DNA from 4 places in the Paenibacillus sp. S02 genome. Region 3 is predicted to be linked to each of the others. Evidence: riboswitches for the same ligand, from Rfam matches in the RefSeq annotation. Region 3 holds a riboswitch; each other region holds the start of a gene.
The links. Region 3 has a riboswitch for cyclic di-AMP ahead of KAI36_RS14230 (3D domain-containing protein). Riboswitches for the same ligand answer to the same signal wherever they lie in the genome.

Region 1 (5,626 bases), 1.7 Mb from region 3:
TCTCCGCCTTGAATTCGATAAAGGTTCCACCTGCTGCCAAGGATGCATCCAACGTATGCTCCTGTTTGCGCATCAATTCGAGAACCGAGCGACCCTCTGGCGTCTCATCCTTCATAGAGCTAATCGCTGCCCACTTCACTAACTCTGCCTTCTCCACGCCCTCTACAGGCACGAATTCACTCGCCATTCGGTTCCCGAAGGTGATTGTACCTGTTTTATCCAGAATCATCGTGTTGATATCCCCAGAAGCTTCTACCGCCTTGCCTGACATGGCCAGCACGTTAAACTGGGTGACCCGGTCCATACCGGCAATCCCGATGGCTGACAGCAGTCCTCCAATCGTGGTTGGAATCAGACAGACTAGCAACGAAATCAGCACAGGAACAGGCAAATCAATATTAAAATGACGGGCAATCGGCGCTAGCGTAACCACTACAATTAGAAAAATAATCGTCAAGCTAATCAGCAAAGTGTTCAGCGCAATCTCATTCGGCGTTTTTTGCCGCTGTGCGCCTTCGACGAGCGAAATCATTTTATCAATAAATGTCTCGCCCGGCTCTGTCGTAATCCGCACCTTAATCCGGTCACTGACCACTCGCGTCCCGCCGGTTACCGAGCAAAAGTCACCACCCGATTCCTTGATGACCGGAGCCGATTCTCCCGTAATTGCAGATTCATCCACCGAAGCCAGACCTTCAATAACCTCACCATCGCTTGGAATCATTTCGCCCTGAGAGACAATAACCACGTCCCCCTTACGCAATTCGGTTGAGCTAACCACCTGAATGTCATTTCCGATGAGCTTGTTAGCTTGCGTATCCTGCTTGGATTTTTTTAAAGAGGCAGCTTGTGCCTTACCCCGCCCCTCCGCGAGCGCTTCGGCAAAATTAGCAAAAAGCAACGTAAACAACAGAATAACAAACACGGCCAGGTTAAAGCCCATTTCCTTGCCAGTTCCAAAATAACCGGGAAGCAGTAACATTAGCAGCACAACCAATGTACCGATCTCCACGACGAACATGACAGGATTTTTCATCATAATCATCGGATTTAATTTTATAAAGCTATCCTTGATCGCATGCTTCAAAATGCTTCTGTCCAGCATGTGTTTGCGTTGTTCCTTCATGATCAAACACCCCGTTCATCCATTCTCATTTTCTTCTTCACATGGTCAAAAATTCAGCAACAGGTCCCAATACGATGACGGGTAAAAAGGTCAACGCACCAATCAGCAGCACGACCCCGATCAGAATGGCTCCAAATAACTTGTTGTCCGTGCGCAGTGTCCCCGTCGTCACCGGAGTCGGTGCTTTGGCATTCAACGAAGCCGCCACAGCCAACAATGCAATCATAGATACATATCGTCCGAAGAACATAACCATCCCCGTTGTCATGTTCCAGAATACGTTGTTATCCGAAAGACCTTCAAATCCCGAACCGTTATTTGCAGCAGATGACGCATATTCATAGAGCACCTGAGTCAACCCGTGATAGCCAGGGTTAGTGATCGCGTCGTATCCCCAATGACTCATAAATGCAAGCGCAGTTGGGGCGAGAATGAGAAACGGATGTACCAAAATGGCAATCGCGATCAGCTTCATTTCCTTGCCTTCAATTTTCCTTCCCATAAATTCTGGAGTTCTCCCGACCATCAGTCCGCATATAAACACACCCAGAATCGCATACATCAGCATATTCATCAGCCCGACACCCTTGCCGCCAAAAATGACGTTTAGCATCATTTCTCCCAAAGCAGCCATGCCACCCAGCGGGGTTAGTGTATCATGCATATTATTGACCGAACCCGTCGTTGCTGCTGTTGTGACCGCAGTGAATAAAGCCGATTGTCCAATGCCGAAACGAACCTCTTTCCCTTCCATGCTTCCTTGAGAAGCATCCACACCCAGTGTCTGGATTAACGGATTACCTGTCTTTTCAGACACGTACGTAATGGATAGAAAAATAAGAAACAATACCATCATGGAGCCAAAAATAATCCAGCCCTGCTTACGATTACGGGCAAACAATCCAAAGGTATACGGCAACGAAGCCGGCATTACCCACATTGCCAAAATTTCCAGCACGTTCGTCCAAGGACTTGGATTTTCAAAAGGATGCGCAGAGTTAGCTCCCGCATAACCGCCTCCATTCGTCCCCAAATGCTTGATGGACTCCAGAGAAGCAATGGGTCCCATAGAAATTTGCTGCTGTGTTCCGCTCAGTGTCGTAAGATCCGCCGTAGGCTGTAGCGTCTGTGGTACCTTCAATCCAACCAGCACCAGCGTAAGCGCAAAGGCCAGCGGCAGGAAAATTCTTATAATGGCTTTAATAAAATCTTGAAAAAAATTGCCCATCCCTTCACCGCGCCGCGTCAATCCTCTCATAAAAGCCGCAGCAACCGCAAAACCGGAAGCAGCCGAAGTGAACATCATCATCGTGACGAACGCCATCTGTGTCAGATACGTAAGCCCGCTTTCTCCGCTATAATGTTGGAGATTCGTATTCGTCATAAAGCTGATTACCGTATTAAAAGCTAGTGATGCTTCCATATTACTGTTTCCAGCCGGATTACCGGGAAGCATTCCCTGTAAACGCAACAGCAAGTAGCTGATCGCCACAAGCACGACATTCGTTGCAATGAAACTCATAACATACGTAGTCCAACGCATGCTCTCCAGCTTCTTCAATCCTACTACCTTATAAATTAGCTTTTCTGTTCCGCCAAAAATCCGATCCGTCCGATTAGGTTCATTCGAGAATACATGATACATATAGGTGCCCACTGGCTTTACCAAGAGCAGCAATATGACGATCACAATTCCAATTTGAAGCAGCTCCATCCTTTATTCCTCCTTCAAAATGCTCCTGCGTTTGGAACAACAGACCTGCTTCAGAGCACCAAACGTGTGCACACGTTTGCGAAAGCCTGCTACCTATGATGCTTAATATTCAGATCTGTTGTTCCCGCCCGCTCTATCCCCTATAGCTGACTAGAACTTTTCAGGGTTCAGGAGTGCGTAGATTAAATACATAAACACAATAGCCGTAAGCCCAAGTATAACGATCATCCTCTTCGTCCTCCTTTAGAGGTCTGCGCATCACACCAGCGTACAAACAGCAGTATCACTCCATAACTCACAGCCATGACGAGCAGCATGTATATATCCATCATGTTTATACCCTCCGTATCGGTCCTCAGATCGCCATCTTATTTGATCATAAAATCATAAAACAACTATGTTATAAGTGCTTATCCGTTCAGCAGAAAACCCACCTCTCCGTTCAATGTGTAGATCACATGGTCCGCTCCCAATCCCCGATAAATTCCTTGTGGATTACAGCCGTGCGTAATAACATAGATCGATTCCGATGTTAGCGGCCGACATATTTGCAGGAAACGGCAAGTCAGATTCAAGCTGTTCTCGAACAAATACACACTACCAATTTCTTTTTTTGGAAAATTCCATTTTCCTGCTTGCATGGTATTGATGCGGACAATGTGCTCCACACCCATTTTTTTGAGCTGTCGTTCCTCCTGGGCGCTATTCGTGAGAACTGCAAACGCCAATTTTTTGAAAATAAGCAATTTCACAAAACTTCTGCCCGCTTCATTCGGTGCAGTGACAATAATTAACCGACCTTCCATCAGTAGCTCCTCTCCCGGTATAAAAAGACAACAAAAAGAAGCCGAAGGAAAAAGGCTTTCCTCCGGCTTCTTACATATCCATGATAAAATAAACCATGGCTGCACACGGCGGTTTGTTGCCTCTCCCTGTACGCTTACGAGGTTAGCTGTCGGATTCGGACGTGAGAGTCGCCCTATTTCTGGCACTTGACCGGAAAATTCACCCCATGAGACACACGGCTTCCGAAGCCGTACAGTCTCGATTGGTTCCCCCGCTTTTGCAACTGCAAAATTCAGCGCTATAGACATTTCGTTGTTGCTTCATTCAAGTTAATTTGAAATTACGTCTTGAATCATACACCCGCGCATGGAAGACTGTAAAGCTCAACTGCGGGGTTATAAATCGGCCTTTAGAGCATAGAAGATTAATAATAGCGCTTACAACGCAACTATGCTTCTCACAGCTCCTTCAATCTCTGTTTTTCATCCCTTTTCGAAAATGACAAGCATGTCAATATTGGCGTAGGGTAGAGCGTTTTTGGTCTTTTTTTGTAAAAAGAGAAGAAAATACGCTATATGTACCAGCTAAACACCGATTGAACCCGCTTTTATAAGAAGAAACACCTTAATTCGCTCCATTTGCGGTGCGATTTACTGTTTTGAACAAAATACGATTTTACAGCGGCTAAAGGCTTGATACAGCTTTTCCAGACTTGCAACCTCGCTTTTAATTGCTTACAATTTAATTGCTGAATATTGAATAAGGAGAGATACTATGACCGTTTATGAATATGCTGCGCAAACCCTGCAAGGGAAACAAATTCCGTTATCCACATATGAAGGGAACGTTCTGCTTATCGTGAACACTGCCAGCAAATGTGGATTAACCCCCCAATACAAAGCGCTACAAGAGCTATATGATCAGTACCATGAACAGGGGCTCGAAATTTTGGGATTTCCCAGCAACCAGTTTGCCAAACAAGAGCCAGGTTCCAGCGAGGAGATTTCTGAGTTTTGCCAGATCAATTATGGTGTTACCTTTCCGATGTTCGCCAAGACAGATGTCAATGGCGATCAAGCGCACCCCTTATTTCGCTACCTGACCCAAACTGCTCCGGGGGTATTAGGATCCAAAGCGATCAAATGGAATTTTACTAAATTCTTAATTACACGAGAAGGTAACGTATTTAAGCGCTATGCACCGCAAACCACTCCAGATAAGCTGGCGGGAGATATAGAGAAGCTTTTGCAGCAAAACTGACATCCTTATTTATCACAGTTAATAAACGACCTATTGTCTACCGTTGCTTCTGTGGCTAAAGGATATAACGAAAAATGCTTAACAAAAAAAGCATCCCTTCACGTAAACCGTGTCAGGATGCTTTTTTAACTGAGTCTTGCATATAATGCGGTCGAGAGGACTCGAACCTCCACGGGCGTACGCCCACTACCCCCTCAAGATAGCGTGTCTGCCATTCCACCACGACCGCAAATCATAATGTAATGAGGCAACAGATTTATTATACTCTCTCATCAACTATTTGTAAACAAAAATATAATAATTATTTTATATGTTATTTTAACTAACATATATGAGCGATAAGAATATTTAATTTGACACAAAAGCTATTTAAATGTAAATATATATTACATACATTTCGAATATGTTTCGTTTTCCCCAAGTAAAGAGTAAAATAACATAACATAAGGATTCACTTCGAGGAGGCGAACCACCCTGCATAAAGGCAACCGCTTGCTGAACTATGCATTATTGTTGGACCCTTCCCTACCTGTTGGTGGCTTCACCCGTTTTAACGGACTGGAGAAACTATTTCGTAACGGACATTTGAACAGTCTACAAGACCTGGAACATTACATGCTGGATGATTTGTATCCTCAATTTACAACCGTTGACGGCATGGCTATCAAAAGTCTGTATGTCGCCATCCAGCAGAATGACAGTTGGCGGATCGCCCTCATTGATAAGATGCTGCATACCCA
Region 2 (5,626 bases), 2.8 Mb from region 3:
ATTCCTCGCGGCTGATCTGAAATACAGAGAGCCGTTTATGTAGCTGCTTTCCGTTACAATAACCAATACCCAGCACATTCCCTAAGGCCATACGGCGTGCAGCAGCATTGGGGTGGGTGATGAGTCCAGCATCAATCAGGTCCGCCCACTCAATCAGCGGGTCGGCACCTTCCACTGTCGTATGGACCCGTGCAAGAGCGTGTCTGATCGCTTCCGGTGAGGCATTCTCCACGCCAATATCTCCTTTGCGCGTTGCTTCTGCCTCGGGTATAAAGGCCTGCTTGCAGCCAGGTACCTTGGAAGCGATAATCTTACGGATGCGCTCCCCTGCATGATCGGGATCGGTTAAAATGATGACCCCCCGCCGCTCCTGCGCCAATGCAATTTTACGCAGCGTCATTTTATTAATGGCTGAGCCGCCAGTTTCTATCGTATCCGCTTCAACAGCGCGGCGAATGGCCACCGTATCATCCCGGCCCTCTACCACGATCACTTCCTTGATCATTTGCGTTTCCCTCCACTGCTACACAGCAAGCTATATTTATCTTTCCCTGCTTTTGAAAACAAAATAAGAAGAGGATATCCTCTTCTTAGCATGGCATAACTATGTTGTTAATACTATCGCATTGCCCTCAACATACACAACCTGTTTTAGTTGATTTCTGGCTTTACGGGTCCGATAACATATACGGTTTTACCGTGCTTACGACCAAATTGGTTGGCTCGGCTTAAACTCTCATAATACACATCGATTTTGTGGCCTTTAATCGCGCCACCGGTATCCTCCGCACGGCGGAAGCCCACCCCTTCGATATACACCCACCAGCCGATTGGGATTACACTCGGATCGACAGCGATGGTGCGTCCTTCCGTGACACGCGTGCCGGATGCAGTACGTGTACCGATCCCTGGCTCCTGTGAGGAATACGCCGTCATGGAGACGTTTTGTAAAACTTTGCTATATTTAAAATTGACGCCTGCTTTACGGACAGCACTGCCCGAACTAACCGTTGTTGCCTTAACCGCATCATTGGGACCGACGGAAGCAGCAAGAACGACCGGTTTTTTCTTCGTTCCTACAGCAATGACCTTATCCACACGGTTCTGTGCAACTTCCTTGTTAACCAGCTGTTTGGATACCAACTTTCCATCATGGTATACCTTTTGAACGTGCTGGACTACCACACCCGATTTGCCGCTTTGAATGACCCGATTATCGCCTTTATAAAGACTCGGATCGGCCGTTTTGATGACCTGATAAGGCACCTGTTTTTTCTGTTCGACCTGCTGTTTCTTCACACGGACGATTTTTATGTCCATGTTAGACGAAACAGAGGCGTCCAACGCAGGATAAACTTTATCCGTTGACGATAATTTATAGCCCGAGGTACGAATGGCACCTTCTACTGTATTTTCTGTTGTGTACAGCTTTTTCGTCTCATTGCCTGAAGATACTTTAACTTGATTGGCACGTTTAATGACTACGCGATCCCCATCCTGTACTGCTCCATTTAGCGGCATGGAAACTGTATCATGCGGCTGAAGTGAAATGGAATGCTCGCTCAGCAAATCTTGAAGCTTGGATTCCCGGGTTTCTACCGCAGATGCCTTGCCATCGATGACAAAAAAGACTTGTTTTTTAGATTGCGTGTACATCAGAATTGAAATCATAATCGTTAGCGCGATTAGAAAAATAGCAACCAAGGCAGCCTGGCGCACATTCTCTTGCTTCCAACGTAATACGTAAGACATGCTGGATGAGCGTGACTCATGGGTCTCCTCTTTTTGGAAAATGCCCATTTCCTCCGTCCTCCTTACATAGCCCGCCGTCTGGAGTAAGACATAGTTGAGATTTGACGTGACTATAACAGATTTTCTACAAGACAAGCCCAAACTGCGACTGTCCTGCACCATGTACCCGTCTTCGCGGCATGCTGTCCTCCCCTGTTTAACCACAGTATGATGACAGATTTTCTTTTATTCACAACAAAAAAAGCCAGAGAAAGAGACTAGAGAGCTCTTTCGTGGCTTCCGGCATGTGTGAATATGCGGGAAAACTCATGCACGAGATGGCTTCTCTCTTGTTACGCTTACGGGGTTAGCTGTCGGGTTCGGACGTAGAGAGTCGCCCTAGCTTGGGTCAACCGCTCATGGCGGTCGCCTTCACATTCACCCCGAAGACCCAGAAAGAAATCGAAATACGGCTCCTCCACCTATTCAATCCCATCCGGGAAAAGAATTTCGGTCGAGCCGGCTGGCGGAAGAGACGTTCCCTTCTTGCACATACGCCGGACGTAATGTAAGCCATATCGGTTCCCCCGTTCCCTGTAAAAGGGACTCAGCGAGACTGGTTCATGAAATGACTTGTTGATGTTTACATTCAAACAACAATTCACTGAAAAGATGATATCCTGTTTCTATGCATGTTGTAAAGCAGGTTTCAAGTACATTTTTCAAAATATTCGGTTAAAATATTGTAATATTCTCGAGTTTCCTGCAACAAATTCATGATTAGCTTCGTCTATCTCTTTATTTTAATCGATTTCTTCACTTTTTCATTGAATGTCAAATCGTTCCAAGGCATTTTGGGTCGTTATTGACACTAATTCCTCCACTGTAATTCCCTTGATTTGGGCTGCAGCCTCTGCTACCAGTCTCACATGTGCGGACTCATTTCGCTTCCCGCGGAACGGATGCGGCGTCAGGTAGGGAGCGTCCGTTTCAATGAGTAGACGATCCAGCGGCACCTGTGCGAGCACCTCTTTTGGCTGCTTGGCATTTTTGAACGTTATTGGACCACCGAAGGAAAGGTGAAATCCCATATCCAGCACCATTTTGGCTGTCTCCCAGCTACCCGAAAAGGAGTGCATGACTCCGCCAATCTCACTCGCTTTTTCCTCGCGCAAAATCCTAACAATATCTTCATGCGCATCCCGGTTATGGATAACAATGGGCATTTTGAGCTCACGAGCCAGACCAATTTGATTTCGAAACACCCGATGCTGAACATCCTTCGGTGATGTATCCCAATAATAATCCAGACCGATCTCTCCGATGGCTACAACCTTCTTATGACTGCATAACGATGCAATCCATTCTAAATCGCCCTCCTGCATTGTAATAGCATCCTGAGGATGCCATCCAACTGCCGCATAAATAAAATCATACGTCTCGGCCAATTTCATGGTGGATGGAATGGTCTCACGATTAAATCCGATATTGATCATCCGTGTTACTCCTGATTCGACAGCACGTGCTATAACTTCTTCACGATCTTCGTCAAATTGTGGCGCATCCAAGTGAGTATGAGTGTCGAATAAATCCAAGGTTTACATCTCCTTTTTTTACTTACATTTCTATATAGTTGTCTATTCTTTGACAAAATAATTCCTTATTTCGGCAGGAAGCCTGTCTTTTACCGCGTTCAATTTATTCTGGGGAAAATACATATGATATTTTCCTCGGTGAATACCACTTATTGAGCGCACAATTTCCGAAACTTCGGATATTTCACTCACCTCGCCCTGACGTCCAAGCAGTAAAATCTGGTTGTCCGTCGAGCCACCCTGCCGAAACACATCATAAGGAAGATCTGTCGGAAAATCAATTTCAAAATCATATTCAGGGTGTAAACCAGCCTCTTTCAAAGCTTCTCTAATACTGTCAATGGTATCTGTATCCATATTTTCAATCTCTACATATTTATACAATCTACGGTCCATAAACCGGCTGCTCAAATCACTTAAAATCTCGTCCTTTTCTCGTTTCCACTGGCTAAATACGGTCTGGATTAATGACTCGTCGAGCATCAGATATTGCTCTACTGTAAGCTCTCCTTTCAACAAATCCGGCAGCGGGTCCAGCAAAAAACCAAACTCATATCCGTTTTTAAACAATTCCTTTGCTCGCTTGAAAATTTTACGTAAAAGGATTTCCGAGCTGCGTGTTACAGGATGAAAATAAATTTGCCAATACATCTGATAGCGTGACATTAAATAATCTTCTACTGCATGCATGCCTGATTCCTTCACAACAATTCTCCCATTATGAGGACGCAGCAGTCGTAAAATACGATCCAAATCAATCGTGCCGTAGTTGACACCTGTCGAATGAGCATCCCGCAACAAATAATCCATACGGTCGGCATCTAGCGGACTGGTTACCAAATTGACAACAATCGGCTTATCATACGTTTTGGCTATAACCGCAGCCACCTTTTGTGGAAGCTTGTCGTCGACTTGCCGTAGCACGGCGTTGATCTTCGTGTCTCCCAGTACAATGCGGCATGTCCAATCCTCATGATTCATATGAAAGGCTTCCTCAATTGAATGAGAAAATGGGCCATGCCCCACATCATGCAATAGGGCTGCACACAGAGCAACCAGCCTTTCCTCCTTCGGCCAATCTGGGAAATCTCCACGTTCAAATTGAGAAATAATACGTCTCGTAATCTCATATACGCCCAATGAATGTGAAAAACGGCTATGCTCCGCTCCATGAAACGTAAGATACGATGTGCCTAACTGCCGTATGCGCCGTAAACGTTGGAACTCCGGCGTGTTGATCAACCGCCATATCACAGTATCCTGAACATGGATGTAATTATGTACCGGGTCTTTAAAAACTTTTTCTTCACTGAGTGGCTGGTGCAAGATATCAGCTCCTTTAATATTCGGAATAATGGATTAAAATACAATAAAATCCTAAATGATTCCCCTCATTCGACATTCTTTGTCGTAATATGTCGAATTATAGTTTTTCGACATTTCCAAATCGACAAACTGAATAAATCATCAATAAGATAAGGCAATACACATGAGTAAAGCTCTTTAATCTAAATACTTTTGCATAATCAGACTGTTACTACATTTTTAAGGTTGACTGTTTTGGGAATCGTTGGTATAGTAAATATCAGAAAAGAGAAAATTTTGTCGAATCATGACACTTATATTATTTTAAACGGCGAGAGGAGCCTGATTTATTATGATGAAATCCACTGGTATTGTAAGAAAAGTTGACGAGCTCGGACGTGTTGTTATTCCAATCGAATTGCGCCGTACCCTGGGAATCGGAGAGAAAGACGCTTTGGAAATTTATGTTGATGGCGAACGCATCATGCTTAAAAAATACGAGCCAGCTTGTATCTTCTGCGGCAATGCTGAGAACGTAATTTACTTCAAAGGAAAAATTGTTTGCCAAGATTGCATTTCTGAAATCCCAACACCTGTGACAAACTGAGAATTTTAGTATATAATAGACTTATCAGATATTGTTAATTCTAACCTTTTTCATATATACTCCTTGTTGCCTTCCACGGTTTGAACCCAACCGTTGGAAGGCCCTTTTTTGTTTAGACAGATATTCACAAGAGTGCGTTGTAAACATCTCTCTTGGAGATTGAACGATCTGTGGCTGTACGCTTCATTGCATCCTTGCGTGTAAGTCCCTCTGCCTCGTAATGTGCAACGTGGGACTCCAAAGATAAGGACTGCCACCACGCCTGACGTTCCTGTTCCTCTTCCTCTTCGTCTTTTCCTTCAACCACCAGGCAATATTCACCAATCGGCGGATTCTCCTCTAGTTTGGCAAGGCATTGCTCCACGGTTCCTCGCACCCATTCCTCATG
Region 3 (5,626 bases):
CTTTTGCAGCGGTATGTGCCTGTTCTTCGCGTTTCTTTACCAAAGCAGCCTGTTCTTCGTATTGCTGTTTGAATCTCTTTTCAATAGCAATTTGAGCGGCTACCGCTTTCTCTGCATCTTCCAGGTCCTCTTGCATATCACGAATGTATTGATCCGTCATTTTAATTGGATCTTCTGCCTTGTCAATAATGGCGTTAATGTTGGACATCGTAAGATCTCTTAATCGTTTGAAAATAGACATGTGAAGTTCCTCCTAGAGTTGAATGCTTAAATTTTAAGCTCTGTACACATGTTTACGCAAGCTTTGCAAAGAGGGTTTCAAAAATATCTAAAAGCCGCGCAAGTAAGGCTCTGGGATATCGGCCTGTACTTTTAGCTCCCGCGATGCATGCAACGCCCAATAGGGATCACGCAGCATGGCACGGCCTATTGCTACCAGATCAGCTTCTTTCTGCTGAACAACCCGACGAGCGTCCTCGTAATCATCCAGTAAGCCAACAGCAATTACAGGTACATTCAGCTTTTCACGGATGGTATGAGCCAAATCCACCTGATAGCCGGCACGCGCAGACGGGCCTCCGCCAGAACCAATCGGACCCTCACCACCAGAAGAGATATGGAAAATGTCCACACCCGCATCACGATATCGTTCCCCTACGCCTGTTATGTATTCCACATTATATCCATCTTCGACGTATTCTTTGGCAGATATCCGCATAAGCACAGGCATATCAGCAGGAAGAACCTCTTTAACAGCATGTATGACCTCAACACCGAACAATGACAAATCCTGCCCATATTCATCTTCTCTGGCATTTGTTAAAGGGGAATGAAATTGATGGATCAGATAGCCGTGAGCACCATGTATCTCGACCGTGTCAAAACCTGCTTCCACCGCACGGCGCGCGCCTTCTTTGTATGCCTGAACCAGTTCCCTGACTTCAGCTGTCTTTAAGGCGTGCGGCTCTTTAAAGCGTTCGCTAAAAGGAATGGAGGACGGACCCACAGGTTGCTCAGCATCTTCAGCCTTGCGTCCAGCGTGGCCTAGTTGAATGCCAATTTTGGCACCATACTTGTGGACTTCCTCTACAATCTTACGATATGCAGGAATATGTTCGTCACTCCAAATACCCAAATCACGATCTGTAATACGTCCATCTGGATGGACCGCTGTCATTTCCACAATAATAAGTCCAGTGCCTCCTACTGCCCGGCTCACATAATGGACATGATGCCAATCCGTTGGATTTCCGTCCTTGGCCTCCACACTGTATTGGCACATCGGGGGCATAACAATCCGATTTTTTAAAGAAAGCCCCTTTAATTGATAAGGAGTAAACAAGTCGGTCACTTTTATCCATCCTTCCTTCAATTCCATGTCTGTATAATTATGAATTGCATCCCCATTATACACCAGCTGTCGCGGTATACCGAATTCGTTGTAAGGCTAAAACTTGCGAAAATGCTCCTGTTTTCGGTCATGTTTAAGAGAATATGTACGATTAGCTCCATCATCTTCATTGATAATCGTTTCATCGTGGACTTCTTTCCAGTCGTTTATGAGCCGAACTTGGTAACCAGCATATTTTTAATAGGACAGGTACATAATAGTCGAGAGCACCACTAGGTACCACTGCACGGAAAGGGGGGATACATATGCCGTACAGGGGAGTGTTGCCATGCTTGGCACTGTTACTAGCATTTTCAAGTTTACCCGTTCACGCGGATGCGCCTCCCAACATCGGAACGCCCCATCCCAAGGAAGCAGCTGTTGCTTCTTCTGTACAACAGAGCACAGATCGAGCAACTCCTACATTAGCAATGCTGCGAAAAAAACATGCGGACATTTTTAAAATGTGCGGCCCACACACCCGCCAAATTGCCCTAACCTTTGATGATGTGCCCGATTCTAGGTATACGCCGCAGGTTTTGGACGTATTACACGCCAATGGCATCAAAGCCACCTTTTTTATCGTCGGTCACCGTGCGGAAAAGCATCCGGGGATCATACGCCGTATTATCCGTGAAGGCCATGCTATAGGAAACCATTCCTATACTCATCCGGATTTTAGGAAGGCCACACCAGAACGCTTTCGCAACCAGATTACAAAAACAGAACGTATTTTACAAGCCAGCGCAGGTTTTCGCCCTAAGTTGATTCGTCCACCCTACGGTGAAATCACGGAGCCACAAATCCAATGGGCACGTCGTCATGGCTACATGATTGTCAATTGGAATGTAGACTCTCTCGACTGGAAGGGACTAAGTAAAACACAAATTCAGCGCAATGTGATCCCAGCTACCGGGCCTGGCTCTATTATTTTAATGCACGCAGGTGGAGGTCAAAGTTCCAACTTGCAAGGCACTGTCCAAGCTCTGCCGGGTCTAATTCACACTTTAAAAGCTAAGGGCTACAAATTTGTGACAGTCCCCCGGCTACTCCACACATCGGAACGGAAATAACCATATGTTTAGGATTGAGCTGCAAGCTAAAGAAACGTAAAAAGGCTGTCTTACCAGCAGAAGTTTTCTGCTCGTCAAGACAGCCTTTTTTACGGATAGGACCTGATAAGAGTCTGACCTAGTTATATATGGTAGGATACAGGCATTAAGTTTACATAATATATATTATGTTTAATTAAACCGTATATACGTACAATGCTATTTATCAATAACGTATAGCTTCACATTTTGAAATCCAAAGTCGTTCACAAATGATTTGTTGCCAGGAATAAAGATATCAATCCGTTTTCCTGTAATGGCGCTGCCCTGATCGCGAGCGACAGCTACAAAAGAATGATCCGGCAAACCTGGGTGGGAATAGCCTGTAACCAGTACTTTCGTGCCCATCGGAATGACGTTCGGGTCTACCGCAATTGTACCTAGTTTAAGCGGATTGCCGTAGTAGTCCACTGCTCCCCATTTACCATTCTCATCAGCTGCAGCAGAATACGCAGAAGCCTTAACGTCAACTATTTTGCTATAGTTAAATGTTTTGCCCCACGCTTCAATCGTTGGCCCCTCATTCACTGGTGCTTTCTCCGTAAGAAGCTGCGGCTTTGAATCCGAAGCTGCCTTCACACTTTTTTCACCAGGTACCTTTATTTGCAGACCTGCATATATATTGTTGGAGGCAATGTTTGGGTTCGCCTTCGTCAGCTCGTCCACTGATACTCCATAACGTTGAGCAAGCAAAAAGAAGGTATCGCCATCTTTGGCAGTATGAAGCGAAGCAGCATCCGCTACTCCAGCTGTCTGTGCCAGCCCTGCAATGGCTGCGGCAAGCACCGCAAATTTCATGGTTTTTCCAATATGTTTTAGATGTTTCAAAGATATGTACCTCCTCTGTTATGCCTGCGAAGTTAGCTGTCGGATTCGGACTCAGGAGAAGCCCTATGCTTGTGCAATTCACCCCTAGGCATATTCCATATCGTCTTATGACGTATCGGAAAGACTGCCGTTGTTACGTCCCCCGCACTTCCCATAGTTTGGGCCCAGCATTCAGCGTTTGTCATAACCGCATGCTGTCCCGGTAAGTTTTGGCTTACTGCATAATATCACAATTTTGTAACCTTATCCGCATGAAAATGTTGGGAACCTTGAACATCATACTATACTCGTTACAATTTTGTCACCAAGAAATCGATATTTGTTACGAAAATATGGGGAAATGGTGACAAAAAAAGAAAAAGTCCTCCGTCAAACGGAGGGCTTTTTTATAGCTCGTATCAGCACTTTCTTACAATACTTTGGCAAGAAAATCACGGGTGCGATCATGGCTTGGAGTGCCAAATACCTGCTCTGGTGTACCTTGTTCCACAATTTGACCGTTATCCATAAAGATGATTCGATCGCCTACCTCGCGGGCAAAGCCCATTTCATGCGTCACGATTACCATGGTCATGCCGCCTTCGGCGAGCTTCTTCATTACATCCAGAACCTCTCCAACCATTTCAGGGTCCAATGCAGAAGTCGGCTCATCGAACAGCATTACGTGCGGCTGCATGGCCAAAGCACGCGCAATCGCAATACGTTGCTTCTGACCACCGGATAGCTGGTTCGGATAGGTATTCTTCTTATCCTCAAGCCCTACGGTACGCAGGAGTTCAAGCGCAATTTTTTCCGCTTCCTTCCCTGACTGTCTTCTAACTTGCGTTGGTGCAAGCGTCAGGTTCTGCAACACTGTTTTATGCGGGAACAGATTAAAATGCTGGAACACCATCCCCATCTTCTCCCGGGTTACATTAATATTATGACCACGAGCTGTAATCGGCTCGCCCTCAAACAAAATCTCCCCGTCCGTAGGCTGTTCTAGCAGATTCATACAACGCAAAAACGTACTCTTCCCCGAACCGCTGGGACCGATGATGACGACGACCTCACCTTTGGCGATATCTATATCAATGCCTTTTAAAATCTCATTCTTGCCGAACGATTTACGCAGTTGTTTAACGGTGATCACTGGCTCTCAACTTCCTTTCCCATAAACCCAGCAGCTTAGACAAGCTGAATGTCATTACAAAATAAATAGCGGCTGCGATTACGAACGGACTTAATCCTTCGTAGGTAATGTTCTTAATGACCTGGGCCTGATACATAATATCCACCATCCCAATGGTCGAAATAATGGATGATTCTTTAATGATCGTAATAAACTCATTACCGATAGCAGGCAAAATAGATTTAAACGCTTGCGGCAAAATGACATGACGCATAGCTTTGCCCCGTCCCATACCCAACGAACGGGCAGCCTCCATCTGTCCACGGTCTACTGCCTGGATACCTGCACGAAAAATTTCAGCCAGATATGCCGAGCTATTCAGAGACAATGTGATTATACCAGACTGGAGTGGAGTAAAATTGACACCCAGCGTCAAAGCAACTCCGTAGTGAATAATCATGAGTTGCACCAGCATAGGTGTGCCACGCAGTATCTCTACATAAGTGGTACCTAACCACTCAATGATCCTTACTCCACTCATACGTAGCAAGGATATGATCAGACCAATGATGAATCCGAACAGTACTCCGAGCGCAGACAGCAACAAGGTGTAGCCGATACCCGTAGCGTATAAACTACGGTATTTCCAAAAAATATCTACAATGTTATTAGAAGAAACCTGACGATCCGCAGAAAGTGCACTCGCTTCCGTGGAAAACTTCTCAATCGACCCGTCTGCTTTCAGGCGAGCCAACGTTTTATTTACAGAAGCAAGCAATTCTGCATTCCCTTTACGGATACCTACAGCTGTTTCTGCTCCCGCATCCTCAGGCACAGCCTTGGCAAGGGTTACGGTACCGTCTAACGTGTATCCTTTAGCAACCGTATCTTCGATCACGACAGCGTTCACACGCTGGGTCCGCAGCTGGAGTACCAGGTCAGATATTTTGTCCAGTGAAGTTACAGAGGCATTGGGCACTTTTTGAGCAATCTCTTCCTGAATACTTCCCTTTTGTGCGCCGATCTTCTCGCCTTTCAAAGCATCCATCGTCGGATATTTGTCTTTATCCTCTGGGCGTACCATGATGACTTGCTTGGAGCGATAGTATACATCCGAGAAATCAATACTCTTTCTGCGTTCATCCGTTGGTGTCATACCGGACAGTACCAAGTCTACACGACCAC
Region 4 (5,626 bases), 1.6 Mb from region 3:
TCGAGCGGGATGAGGAACGGACATCCAAAGCTGCAAGCAATCTCGGACGTGCCATTGGGCTGGATAGCTTGCACCGGGTGGAGGCATTTGATAACTCCAACATCCAGGGTTCCGATCCAGTCTCCGCCATGATCGTGTTTATTGATGGCAAGCCTGCCAAGAAGGAGTATCGAAAATATAAGATCCGTTCTGTGCAGGGACCAGATGATTATGAAACGATGCGTGAGGTTATTCGGCGTAGATATGAACGTGTGCTTAAGGAAAATCTGGAACGTCCCGACTTGATCGTTGTGGATGGTGGACGTGGACAAATTAAGGCGGCGACCGATGTACTGCAAAATGAGCTGGGTTTGTTCATTCCTGTGTGTGGTCTGGTGAAGGATGCCAAACATAGAACTTCCCAACTATTAGTGGGAGAGTCCTCTGAGGCCGTGACACTTGCACGCAATAGTGAAGAATTTTATCTGCTGCAACGGATTCAGGACGAGGTTCACCGTTTTGCCATCACGTTCCACCGCGAGCAACGCGGCAAATCTATGGTAACTTCCCGGCTGGACTCTATTCCAGGCATCGGCGAGAAACGGCGTAAGTTACTGCTTAAGCATTTTGGATCACTCAAAAAAATAAGAGAGGCCAGCGTCGAAGAATTCCGGCCTCTCTCTATTGGGGATAAGCTTGCGCGTCAGATTATAGCTGCCCTTCGGGAGGAGGAGTCGTAGAATACGGCTCCTCTTTTTTAATAGGTTCAAACATAATTCGATTTGGCTTTTTAGGACTAAACCAATAAATGATGTAACCCACAATGGCTGGAAGTAAGATCCAGAATAGACCAGCGCTCACATTCACAGTGTCTCCCAGACTCATCACACTAAGCCCCATTAGAATGCTGTCAAAAATAACGTGGCTGAACATGGCGGCAATAAAGCCGTAACGCAGGAACACAAAACTGAACAGTAAACCAAGAAAAGTCAGCTCAATAGGTCTAGAAATCACCGGATAGATCGGATAAAGTGTATGTCCCAGTGCCCAAATCAGCGTGGTGATCAGACAAGCAACAAAAGTGTTTTTTACTATTTTTTTGACCATCGGAATACCAAACAGACGGTAGACAGTCTCTTCTCCAATACCTGCCATCCAGGCCATAATCGGCAGTAACCATGGATAAGCCATATTGTAAGGGGATTGCGTGGCATCTGTTGTGGAGAATGTATTAAATGTGCGCTCCAGTATAAAGAATAAGATGGATTGTACCCCGAGTAAAATAAAGGCCCACAAGTAGCCAACATACATACTGCGAAGCACATACAGCCCGTAGCCTGGCTCTTTCGCACGCGGCCATGCATTCAGTCCAACCTGACGCATAAGTCCGTCACCGCCGACCAAGGAGAAGTAGAGCGCTACCGCCATGAAGAAGGTAACACCAATCTGGAACACCATAAGAAATATAAGCATGCCCTTACCGCCTGCTTCTGCTTGCAATAAAGGCAGCATGTTCATTGTCCCAGCTATACTAGCAATGAAGTATATAATTGACAGAACAATGCCGCGTACAAATGAAGTATGTCGTCGGGTGAGTGACGCATACACAATGGCAAGTACACCCAGCACAAAACTAAATAGGGCATAACCCGCATAGGTCATCCAATTCGCCCAAAATGTTTGCTTTTCGATATAATCGGTATAGGACGACGGGGCCGAAAAGCTTTGAGAGAAGGAGCGAACATCACCGTCTTCGAAAGTAAAAGCCAGTGTAAGTACCGAGGCGCCGATTTTTTTATCGTCTACGGTATACTTTAATCCGCCTTCTTTTTCAGTGGTCGCGAGCTTCAAATCCGACGGCTTAAAGCCAAAGCGCTTGACCCATACTGCGGCTGTCTGCTCCTTGGCTTCGAGCGTCATGCCGTCCTCAGCCACACGTACAAGCCTGTTACGTGCTTGTTCATCCGTAGAAATATCAGCCTGTGTGTAATTGGTACTGGAGGTGATCCGTTTAAAGCTAACGACCTTCCCAGTGGATAAATCCACATGAATTTGCAGTTTGCTCTTCGCTGAGGATTCAGGCAGATCGACCCGAAAGGTTTCGTAAGGGTAATTTTTCTTCCATGTACGGTCGTACTGTTGAAGCAGTTTTTCTCTAGATAAATAACCGTACAAATCTGTTTCGGCCTGATAGGTCACGACAGGCTCCTCTGGCTGTGATTCAGTATAGCCCAACTCGGAGCGGGCAAAGTCCAATGCGTGTATGACCGCTTCTTGTTTGCTGATGACCTTTGCGTTCATTACTGATTCTGGACTCGGATTGCTAAGCGAGGGAATAAGCAATTGAAAGATAAAAAAGCAAATCAGGCCAATCCCGCCCAGCAAGCCTAATTTTTTGAAGTTGGCCGTGAGCACGACCGGTTTCCCGATAGGATTCATGAGTTTCCTCCTTAATCTGTAAATAAGAACATCCATTAAAGATATCATACTGCACAGGTTCCCGCCAACAGACCAGCGATATTCATGAAAATAGAGTGAAAGCACTTTAAAGTTCCAATAAAATAAGATAAGCTGCGATTAAACGATGCCCATTCGCAAAATAAAGCCAATTTCACGTTTTTTCGGCGAAATCGGTTTTGTGATCTGGATAGAGAAGGATTATAATCTTGAGGCAATGCCTATGAAATACATAGGTAATGATATACAGTTGAGCCGAATTTCTATGGGAAAACGGGGGAACCATGTTACTGGGGTGAATTTTACAGCCGATCCTGGTGGATCGGAAGTGTAAATAGGGCATACTGTGCTGCCCGAATCCGTCAGCTAACCTCGTAGGCTGTGAGCAGGAACCAAGTCAGGCACTCGGTTTTCCGGTGTCTTTTTTTGTGCGTATATGTGCGTGTAAAAGTTTGCTGAGTTAAGTCGCTGCGCGTTCCATTTGATCTTCCGATCGCTGTTGACTCTGAATTTTATTGAATTAGGAAACCCTAATAAGGTTAAAATTCAGACTCAAAGGCGAGCGCTACCGCTTCTCCAGATTCAAATGGACCGCTGCGCTGCTGCCTGCCTTAAAGTCACCAAACGTTTCATTAGGTAGTGAGGTATGAAGTATTGAGTATTGAAAGGCAAAAGTATCCGGGGGTAACAGCAATCGGAAGAACAATCTGCACCCGGAGCGATCTCCATGCTCATAATTCACCAAGTAGGAGAGAAGTGATGAATAGATGAATCCCAATGCAAGCTGGCTCCGGCTTTCTCCACCGCAGATATTCGTTGCGGGCTTTGCCATTATCATTCTAATAGGTAGTTTATTGTTAATGCTGCCGATCTCCAATACAACAGGAAAGCCACTTGCGTTTATAGACGCTTTGTTTACTGCCGCTTCCGCGACCTGTGTTACAGGGCTTGTCGTAAAGGATACGGGGACCTTTTTTACAACCTTTGGTCAAGTTGTTATCGCTGCGCTCATTCAGATCGGCGGCCTGGGCTTTATGACTATGGCTACCTTGATCGCGCTGGTGTTCAAACGTCGGATTTCCTTACGGGAGCGCCTCATTTTACAGGAAGCGATGAATCAGACCTCTGTCGAAGGAATTGTCGGATTGATTCGTAAGGTGCTGCTGTACTCGCTGGTCATTGAGGGCGTATGTGCTGCAATATTTGCGATTCGCTGGTCGTTTGATATGCCTGTAGGCAGGGCGATTTATTTTGGGATTTGGCATGCCATCTCCATGTTTAACAATGCTGGTTTTGACTTATTCGGGCACTTTCGCAGCCTGACAGGTTATGTATATGATCCGATTGTTAATTTTACAGCTATGTTCCTGATTATTTCAGGCGGCATTGGTTTTGTAGTGATGTCGGACCTGGCAGAATATCGCAAGCGCAAGAGACTGTCCTTGCATACTAAGGTGGTACTCAGCATGACGGGCGCTCTGATTGTAGTCGGCACGCTCGTGATTTTTGTATTTGAATTTACGAATCCAAAGACTCTTGGCTCGCTTGATTGGGGTGGTAAACTGCTGGGATCTTTATTCCAGTCCGTTACCCCTCGTACCGCAGGTGCCAATACACTGGACATTGCAGGCTTGCGGCAGGCTACGCAGTTTTTTATCATCATACTCATGTTTATCGGCGCTTCTCCTGGCTCTACTGGAGGCGGGATTAAGACCACAACATTCGCGCTGCTCATTGGAGCCGTGATTTCGATGCTGCGGGGACGTGAAGATATTGTGCTGTTCAGGTACCGACTTGCGCAGGGACGAATTTACAAGGCTTTGACCATTACATTGCTGGGGCTGCTGTTCGTGATCGGGGTGACCATGATTTTGTCGGCAACCGAAGATCATCATTTTTTGATGATCTTGTTCGAGACAGTGTCTGCGTTTGGTACGGTGGGGCTGTCGATAGGGCTTACACCTGATTTGACAGTCATAGGCAAGCTGGTGATTACCCTGACGATGTTTGCAGGTAGACTGGGGCCACTCACGCTAGCTTATGCACTGGGGCCGAAAAAGGGTAAAGAATTATATCGTCATCCGGAAGGCAAAATGATTATAGGATGAATCATTTCATGATATGTAGTATACATTTCGTTGGTTTAATCATTTCAGGATTTTGCAAAATTCGATACCAGTCGCTCCGAAGTGCAAGATATAGACGAACTAAACCATTTCGATCTATATCTTGTTCATTGGAAGTCGCTTATGGGATTTTTGCAAAATCCTCATTTATGAAATTGATTCAGATAAGGGAGTTTTCGAGTAGATATGAAAACGCAGCAGTTTGTAGTTATTGGCTTGGGGCGGTTTGGCTCAAGCCTGGCTTTGCAATTGGTGGATATGGGGTGCGAGGTGCTAGGCATTGACCGGAATGAGGATGTTGTGGACAGTATGAGTGAGATGTTGACACATACTGTCGTGGCGGACGCTACTGATGAAGACTCATTGCGATCACTGGGCATCCGGAATTTCGATTGCGGCATTGTTGCTATTGGTGATGACATTCAAGTAAGCATCCTGACCGCCATTTTGCTGAAGGAGCTGGGTGTGAAAAAAGTCGTAGCCAAAGCCATATCTGTGCTGCACGGGCGTGCGTTAGAGAAGCTCGGTGTGGACCGGATTATTTATCCAGAACGGGATATGGGTATCCGGGTAGCTCATCAGCTAGTCACGCCTAATTTGCTCGATTATTTGGAGTTGTCCAAAGAATACAGTATTGTGGAACTCAATGTACCTGCATGTCTGAATGGCAAAACGCTAGCAGAGCTAAATGCCCGTACTCGCTTTGGTTGTAGTGTCGTAGCGCTTCATACGGCGAACGGTATCCTGATCGCACCGACGGCTATGGATCGGCTAAAAGCAGACGATATTATGGTTATCATCGGCTCGAATGACAATATCGGTCGCTTTGAGGATGAGGTTGTTAATGTTAATGAAGAGGGTTAACCCTCTACACCATACGGTAGCCTGCAAACGACGCACGTGTCTCGCTAATCCAGCGTCGTGCTGTCGGACCGAGATCGGTCGTCTCCGAGTAAATGAGGGAGGTCGTTCGGCGTGTCTCCTTCAAATCGGGCAAGTACAATGCAGTGAGTCCATTATCCCGCAGCAGTTCGCTGCGCAAATAGGATTTGGGTAGCAAGGCA

Region 1: linked by a shared signal. The riboswitch ahead of KAI36_RS06600 (hypothetical protein) and the one ahead of KAI36_RS14230 (3D domain-containing protein) in region 3 are both predicted to bind cyclic di-AMP.
Region 2: linked by a shared signal. The riboswitch ahead of KAI36_RS00140 (resuscitation-promoting factor) and the one ahead of KAI36_RS14230 (3D domain-containing protein) in region 3 are both predicted to bind cyclic di-AMP.
Region 4: linked by a shared signal. The riboswitch ahead of KAI36_RS21430 (TrkH family potassium uptake protein) and the one ahead of KAI36_RS14230 (3D domain-containing protein) in region 3 are both predicted to bind cyclic di-AMP.

What each region holds. Positions count from the first base shown of each region.
Region 1 covers NZ_CP073682.1:1,505,431-1,511,056, reverse strand. The annotation lists gene kdpB (potassium-transporting ATPase subunit KdpB) at 1-1,126, opposite strand, end outside; gene kdpA (potassium-transporting ATPase subunit KdpA) at 1,164-2,840, opposite strand; gene KAI36_RS27660 (potassium-transporting ATPase subunit F) at 2,991-3,068, opposite strand; gene KAI36_RS06600 (hypothetical protein) at 3,251-3,646, opposite strand; cyclic di-AMP (ydaO/yuaA leader) riboswitch at 3,762-3,934, opposite strand; gene KAI36_RS06595 (glutathione peroxidase) at 4,401-4,886, shown strand; tRNA gene KAI36_RS06590 (tRNA-Leu) at 5,033-5,115, opposite strand; gene KAI36_RS06585 (urease accessory protein UreF) at 5,379-5,626, shown strand, end outside.
Region 2 covers NZ_CP073682.1:26,766-32,391, reverse strand. The annotation lists gene rnmV (ribonuclease M5) at 1-505, opposite strand, end outside; gene KAI36_RS00140 (resuscitation-promoting factor) at 652-1,800, opposite strand; cyclic di-AMP (ydaO/yuaA leader) riboswitch at 2,072-2,354, opposite strand; gene KAI36_RS00135 (TatD family hydrolase) at 2,556-3,326, opposite strand; gene KAI36_RS00130 (HD domain-containing protein) at 3,369-4,652, opposite strand; gene KAI36_RS00125 (AbrB/MazE/SpoVT family DNA-binding domain-containing protein) at 4,984-5,238, shown strand; gene rsmI (16S rRNA (cytidine(1402)-2'-O)-methyltransferase) at 5,363-5,626, opposite strand, start outside.
Region 3 covers NZ_CP073682.1:3,238,239-3,243,864, forward strand. The annotation lists gene KAI36_RS14215 (PspA/IM30 family protein) at 1-241, opposite strand, end outside; gene KAI36_RS14220 (NADH:flavin oxidoreductase/NADH oxidase) at 329-1,351, opposite strand; gene KAI36_RS14225 (polysaccharide deacetylase family protein) at 1,657-2,463, shown strand; gene KAI36_RS14230 (3D domain-containing protein) at 2,662-3,330, opposite strand; cyclic di-AMP (ydaO/yuaA leader) riboswitch at 3,337-3,505, opposite strand; gene KAI36_RS14235 (amino acid ABC transporter ATP-binding protein) at 3,740-4,462, opposite strand; gene KAI36_RS14240 (ABC transporter substrate-binding protein/permease) at 4,449-5,626, opposite strand, start outside.
Region 4 covers NZ_CP073682.1:4,823,546-4,829,171, reverse strand. The annotation lists gene uvrC (excinuclease ABC subunit UvrC) at 1-719, shown strand, start outside; gene KAI36_RS21445 (CPBP family intramembrane glutamic endopeptidase) at 688-2,418, opposite strand; cyclic di-AMP (ydaO/yuaA leader) riboswitch at 2,680-2,832, shown strand; gene KAI36_RS21435 (hypothetical protein) at 3,002-3,274, opposite strand; gene KAI36_RS21430 (TrkH family potassium uptake protein) at 3,204-4,544, shown strand; gene KAI36_RS21425 (potassium channel family protein) at 4,749-5,426, shown strand; gene KAI36_RS21420 (LysR family transcriptional regulator) at 5,431-5,626, opposite strand, start outside.